Regions from separate parts of the Paenibacillus sp. 4624 genome, predicted to be linked through region 1. Evidence: riboswitches for the same ligand, from Rfam matches in the RefSeq annotation. Region 1 holds a riboswitch; each other region holds the start of a gene.
What was found. A riboswitch is a leader RNA that binds a small molecule or an ion and turns the genes downstream of it on or off. The one in region 1 is predicted to bind cobalamin.
Positions count from the first base shown of each region.

Region 2: another riboswitch for cobalamin. It lies ahead of ABIE27_RS22335 (ABC transporter substrate-binding protein); the one in region 1 lies ahead of nikB (nickel ABC transporter permease).
Region 3: another riboswitch for cobalamin. It lies ahead of cobJ (precorrin-3B C(17)-methyltransferase); the one in region 1 lies ahead of nikB (nickel ABC transporter permease).

Region 1 is NZ_JBNDJR010000012.1:28,085-30,357, reverse strand. Features, by position in the region: gene ABIE27_RS24210 (AraC family transcriptional regulator) at 29-865, shown strand; cobalamin riboswitch at 964-1,158, shown strand; gene nikB (nickel ABC transporter permease) at 1,282-2,271, shown strand.
Region 2 is NZ_JBNDJR010000010.1:235,311-237,583, forward strand. Features, by position in the region: gene ABIE27_RS22330 (histidine phosphatase family protein) at 1-332, shown strand, start outside; cobalamin riboswitch at 511-640, shown strand; gene ABIE27_RS22335 (ABC transporter substrate-binding protein) at 1,041-2,036, shown strand; gene ABIE27_RS22340 (FecCD family ABC transporter permease) at 2,033-2,273, shown strand, end outside.
Region 3 is NZ_JBNDJR010000002.1:472,212-474,484, reverse strand. Features, by position in the region: gene cobJ (precorrin-3B C(17)-methyltransferase) at 1-1,413, opposite strand, end outside; cobalamin riboswitch at 1,791-1,979, opposite strand; gene ABIE27_RS06460 (uroporphyrinogen-III synthase) at 2,155-2,273, opposite strand, start outside.

The sequences.
Region 1 (2,273 bases):
TAACCTCATCGTCGAAAGGAGGGGAAACATGAGTCGGAAAGTTGAAATGAATGTGGTCTCTGCCGGCTGGACGCAGATGGAACTGGTTTTGTTATTTTACGGCTGGGAGGCATGTGATCCTGCCCACTATTGGGGGCCGGGAGTGCGTGATTCCTATATCGTGCATTACGTACATGAGGGTCATGGTACGGTTTATATGGGAGATCGTGAATATCCTCTGAGCGAGGGCCAAGGATTCCTCATTTTACCCGACACGGTCATTCATTATGAAGCCGATGCAGAAGAGCCTTGGACATATTCATGGTTTGGCTTCAGAGGTGTACAGGCGAAGGCTTTTATGCAGCGTGCGCAGTTAAGTGAGGAGCACCCGGTGTTCACTGCTCATGAACCGAATATGATGGCAGCGCTGTATGACGAGATGCTTCAGGCTGGAACGAGTTCCCTTCCAGGAGGGGATGTAATGCATCAAAGCCTGTTATATCGACTTATGGCAGCATTAATTGCATCCTCACCGATCAAAGAAGAAGAAAACCCCCTCCTGTCGACGAAAGAGACTTATATTCGGCAGGCTGTGCGGTTTATGGAGAATCGGTATAGTCAGCGTACCACTATTCTGGATATCGCACAGGCTGTCGGGTTAGATCGAACGTATTTATCGGGGTTGTTCAAAGAGCGATACGGCAAGTCGCTACAAGCCTTTTTCCTGGAGTATCGCATGAATCGTGCGGCGGAACTGCTTCGCAACCCGATGTTGTCTGTGAGTGAAGTAGCCCACTCCGTTGGATACACTGACCCGTTACTCTTTTCCAAAATGTTCAAACGTGTGACAGGGGTGTCACCCAAGGGTTCGCGAGTACGGTATTAGCCGCATTTATGATTTCAATTTTAAAAGAAAAGTTTTGAACATTATTCCGTATGCCGCTATACTGATACAGAAGTGTAACAGATACCAACTTTTAGTGAATTGAATACGTGGAACTTGGTGCTCTACCCGCTGGGGTAGAAGCTTAAAAGGGAAGTCCGGTGTGATGCCGGCGCGGTCCCGCCACTGTAACAGAGGAGTCAGGCAGCATATCCACTGGTCTGGAGAAGACCGGGAAGGAGCTGTTATGGCAATGATGCTGAAGCCAGGAGACCTGCCAGGTTGGACAAACACAGCAGTACCCTACGGGAGATAGGAAGGTGTTTAAAGAGCATGATTTTTTCTGAAAATCTGTTTATTTAAGGCGTCCTTATCCCGTGAAACGGAGAAGGGCGCTTTTTTGAATTGGATTGAAATAAATGAGAATGATGGCGTACACGCGCATTAAACCGGGGAAGGGCGTTTTATTATTGGGCAGATATATCGTTAAACGGTTAGTACAACTGGTCGCCGTTCTGTTTGGAATCACCTTCCTGACATTTCTATTAACGTATCTGTCTCCTGGAGATCCCGCCAGACTGATGCTGATGTCCACTGGAGTTACACCTTCGGATGAACTGGTCAGACAGGTGAGGTCAGAGCTCGGGTTGGACAAGCCGTTTCTTGTTCGGTATGGAACCTGGCTAGGGCAAGTGGTCACCGGAGACTTTGGTACGTCGTATAAATACGACCGTCCCGTACTGGATGTGTTAATGGCCCGCCTTCCAGCAACGCTCAAGTTAACCGGGAGTGCGATGTTTCTGGTGATTTTGATTTCCTTTCCGCTGGGAGTTCTTTCGGCTGTACGCCGGAATCGATGGCTCGATTATGTCATTCGCCTGTTTTCGTTTGCCGGTCTATCCATGCCAAGCTTTTGGCTGGGCATGCTGCTGATGCTCGTATTTGGTGTACAGCTGAAGCTGTTACCCGTTATGGGTAATTCCGGCTGGCACAGCCTGATCCTGCCTGCGGTCACACTGGCTATTCCACTGATCGCCCAATACAGCCGGCAGATTCGTGCAGTCATGCTGGAGGAGATCGGCCAGAATTACGTGGTGGGAGCAAGAGCGAGAGGTGTGAAGGAATCGATGATCATTTGGCAGCATATTTTGCCGAATTCACTGCTGCCGATTGTGACACTTCTGGGCATGACAACGGGAGCATTACTTGGCGGAGCAGCGATTGTGGAAAGTTTATTCGTATGGCCGGGGGTAGGCCAGATGGCGGTGGATGCCATTTTCACTCGGGACTATCCCCTGATACAGGGGTATGTGATTTGGATGGCAGTCATCTATGTCACCCTGAATCTGATCGTGGATCTCTGGACACATCTGCGTGATCCGCGCATTCAACTGGATGTGGATGTGTAGAT
Region 2 (2,273 bases), on a different contig from region 1:
AGCAATTGAAGGATAATCTCTTGTACCGGAGCTGGATTGATGATCCCCGCAAGGTATTCCCCCCTGAAGGAGAAGCGTGGCGGACTTTCGCGGAACGAGTGGATTCTTTTCTGCACGAACATATCTGGTCGGAGCATTCACATAAACATTCACACAAGACACTTATTGTGACACATGGCGGTGTGATCCGTTATATGATGTCCCGGCTCATCAACGGCGTGGGGTTTTGGGATACACATGTCATCCCTGGACAGGCTATTCAGGTTGATCTTGAAAAGCAAGGGGATCACTGGCTTGGCAGACGAGTGAATTTTCCGTACATCGGGTTGTAAGGTGGTGCAATATACCCTATAATCACAACAGAAGTGTGACTCGGACGGACATATTTAGTGTGATGTGCTGAGAGGCCTGAACTGACGTGATTCGTGCGAAGAGCACTGCGAAAATGTTTGATCTGAATTAACCATCTTTAACGACCAAGGGTCCCTCGTGCAAAGCCAATGTTCAAGGTGAACAAGGACAAGTTATGGTGCGCACAAGGGTAAAATGGGGAAGCTGGTGCAAATCCGGCACGGTCCCGCCACTGTGAAACAGGAGCCATCCTGTAAGTCAGATTACCAGCCCTGGACGTACAAGCCGGTGTTCCTTCGAGGAAAGGACAACGTTTCGGGCCATTCTGTGCGCATGGACAGTTATCTGCTGAACATGTATCCGGAGTGCCGTATGCGAGACGTCATCCCTCATCCTTGTTTAAGGATCAGGGATTTTTTTGTTGTACACGATGTGGTGGAGTCATTTTATACACGTATAACGGAGAGTGCAGAACCAATTCGGAGAAACGAAGTGCTCGCCTGAAAGCTTTCTACAAGAAAGCTACATCGAAAGCATACGCTTATCACCGAATTTTTCCTTTTGAATAAGGGAATTAAAAAAAATCTGGGGGTAACAGCGATCGGAAAATGGTACTGCAATCGGAGTGGCATCGTGTATATAACAAAAGCAACAACAATAGTACAGATAGAGAAGGGGAGTTTAAATCAATGATTAAGAACTGGAAAGCACTCACATCCCTGTTGAGCGCAGCAATGTTGGCACTGGCGCTGGCTGGATGCGGTAATACCGCAACAAAAGAAGGAGCGGGCAGCTCACAGCAACCTGCACAGGAGCAGTCTCAAGAGCAAACACAAAAGGATCTTAAAACCCAATATCCACTGACCGTTACGGATGCAACGGGTGAGTCTTTCACTTTTGAAAAAGCACCAACCAAAATCGTATCCGTATCTCCGGCTGAAACAGAGTCTCTGTTTGCCCTTGGGTTGGACAATGAAATTATTGGTGTTTCCGATTATGATGATTATCCGGAAGCGGCAAAAACAAAAGCAAAAATGGGCGGTATTAACAAGCCGAATGAAGAATCCGTTATTGCAGCAGATGCGGATATCGTATTCGGAGGCATTTCATTGAGTGAGGATGCAGTGAAAAAGCTGCGTGATCTGGGCATCACCATTTTCAAAACCGATCCTAAATCCATTGACGATGTGATAAACAATATCGAAACATTCGGTAAAATTACCGATCATCAAGAGCAGGCACAGAAGCTGATTACACAGATGAAGCAGGATGTAACAGATGTAACCGAAGCGGTCAAAGCCGTAAAACCAGAAGATAAGAAAAAAGTATACATCGAGTTCTCCCCAGGCTGGACGGTTGGTAAAGGTGAGTTCATGGATGAACTGATCACCGTAGCTGGAGGAATGAATATTGCTGCTGATAAAGAAGGTTGGTATGAGATTAACGAGGAAAATGTGATTGCCTCCAACCCGGACGTTATTCTGTATACAAATGATGTTGTTGACGAAAATTCCAAAACGCTGGATCAGATTATCAAAGCACGTAGCGGCTGGGATCAAATTACGGCGATGAAAAACAATGCTGTGATTGGACTGGATGCCAACTTGCTCAGCCGTCCGGGCCCACGTATAACTCAAGGGTTGAAAGATGTTGCCAAAGCGATCTATCCTGACCTGTTCAAATGAGCAGAAAGCTGATCCTGTTCGGAACGATGGGTGTGGTGCTGCTGGTGCTTACCGTGCTCATCTGTACGGGCATTGGTTCAGTGGCGCTGCCCATCCGGGACATCGCTGGTATTCTCGTTCACAACATGCCATGGGTGGGTGACTGGATTACACCCGATTGGAGCAAGGCTGCCGAACAGATTATCTGGAAAGTGCGCTTCCCGCGTGTCTTACTTGCGATGCTCGTAGGTGCTTCAC
Region 3 (2,273 bases), on a different contig from region 1:
GCCCACGCCAGGCGACACGCCGATCTCAAAGAGCGGCGCCTTGCGCCCAGGCACGGGCACAGCAGCGGCTACGCCAAGCACCGCTGCGCCGCTCGCGCCCTGCGCGCCCGCTGCCGCCGGGCCTGACGCTGCCGCGTCCAGCCAGCGGCTTGCCGCTTCGCCCGCGAGCGCACCGCCTGCCGCGAGCCGCGTCAGCGCCTCGGCGGCAAGCTCGGCTGCGCCGGCGCGTGGCGCCACAGCGGCAGCGCGCGGTGCGGCCTCTGCCGCCGCGGACGCGGGCCGCTCTGCGGCAAGCACGGCGGTGCCAGCACCGCGTGCCGGGCTTGCCGCAGGCGGGGTTGCCGCCCATGCGCCTGCGGGCGGCTGCCCTTGCGGAGCCGTGCCCGCTCCGGCGCTGGCGCCGCGCAGGGCTGGCTCCGCCGGTGGCGCGGCCTGGGCATCGCGGGCCGCGCCATCGCCCGTTGCCTCGCCGGAGGCGGCAGCGCGGGCCGCGCCACCGCCCGTTGCCTCGCCGGAGGCGGCAGCGCGGGCCGCGCCATCGCCCGCTGCCTCGCCGGAGGCGGCAGCGCGGGCTTCTTGTGCGCCGAGCGACCATGGCTCGGCTTCGGTGCGTAGCCGCTCATGGGGCCTGAGCGGCTGTTCCGCGGAGTTCAGCGTATACTTCCGCTGATATCCGCGCGGGGTGACCATGAGTCCTTCGTACATCATGGTCGAGGAATTACCGATAATCACGGTGGTTAACATACCGATATCGTGATTCAGCATCTCCTCCAGCGTTGTCATGACCACGTCCTGACGCTCCCGATATGCACTTTTGACCAAGCCAACAGGTGTCTTCGGATCACGGTAACGAAGCAACATCTCTTGCGTCTCTACAATCTGGCGTGTACGCCGTCCACTGCGGGGATTATACAGAGCAATAACAAAATCGGCCGAAGCCGCTGCCTCAACCCGCCGAATAATGGTTTCCCATGGTGTCAGATGATCGCTAAGGCTGATCGTACACGCATCATGCATAACAGGCGCACCAAGCAAGGACGCACACGATTGAATCGCCGACACGCCAGGAATAACCTCAACAGCTACGCCAGTATCCGGCTTCCAGCCTTGCTCAATGAGCACTTCGTACACAAGCCCTGCCATGCCATACACCCCGGCATCCCCACTGGAGATTACGGCAACAATATGGCCCGCTTCCGCTTGTCTAACCGCTTCCTGTGCCCGGCTGACTTCCTCCGTCATGCCTGTACGTACAATGGCTTGTCCATTCAACAAAGGCCTGATCAGATCCACATAGGTGTTATATCCAATGATGACCTCGCTCTCCTGCAACGCATCTAGTGCCCGTTTAGTTATGTGCTCCATCGCACCTGGACCGAAACCGATGATCAGCAGCTTGCCTTGCTTTTGCATACCGTTTTCCCCCTCACTCCACTTGTCATACGATTAACGCTCAACCTTGTTTATCTAAAAGGTCCACTTCAAGAAAGTTTCTCCTTAACGCCGATCCAAAGTTTTTGCAATACAGATTTGTTTCTTTCACCTCATTGCCCTGTAACTCATCATTTCTTCTGCTCAACTCGGCAACTTCGTTCCTGTCCGAAAAACAAAAAAATCCCATCCTAATCACGGATGAGATACGCATGTACTTACACTCGGGAAACTTGGCCTGTAATACCCCAAAATAAGGAATCACAGGCAACCATAACAGCCCATATGGAGCCTCACAGGACAAACCACAGTTTGTCCCTTTCCCGAACTTATCGTACACCACTCCTTTCCGCGAAGGGTTTGGTGACACATGCAAGGTAGGTCTCCTGGCTCTGGATCATTAGCGTCCTTTCCTGTCTTCCCCGTTGTACCGAGTGACTTTCATGGAAAACGCTTCACCATTACAGTGGCGGGACCGCTCGGGACTTGCACCCGATTCCCTGTTACCTCTTGCTTTATGCAAGAGCACCTTGCTGCTTTCATATTGTCTTCATCATACCATCGGTCAGGAAATAATGTCCACGCTTCTCAAGATTGTCCTCTACATTAATTTTGGATAAAAATGAAAAAAAGATCCCGATCCGTAAACGGATCAGAACCTTTACATATCATTACAGAATAGAGCCACTTCGGGCATCTCTTGCCCTATGAATGCTCTCTTTATTATTCTTCCCGGACACCCACCGGATTCGCAGCAAAGTAACGTCCCAGTTCAACGATGAGCGCTCCCATCTTCTCCTCTTGCGGCACAACCAGCGCTTCAATGCCTTCCTCACGCATGG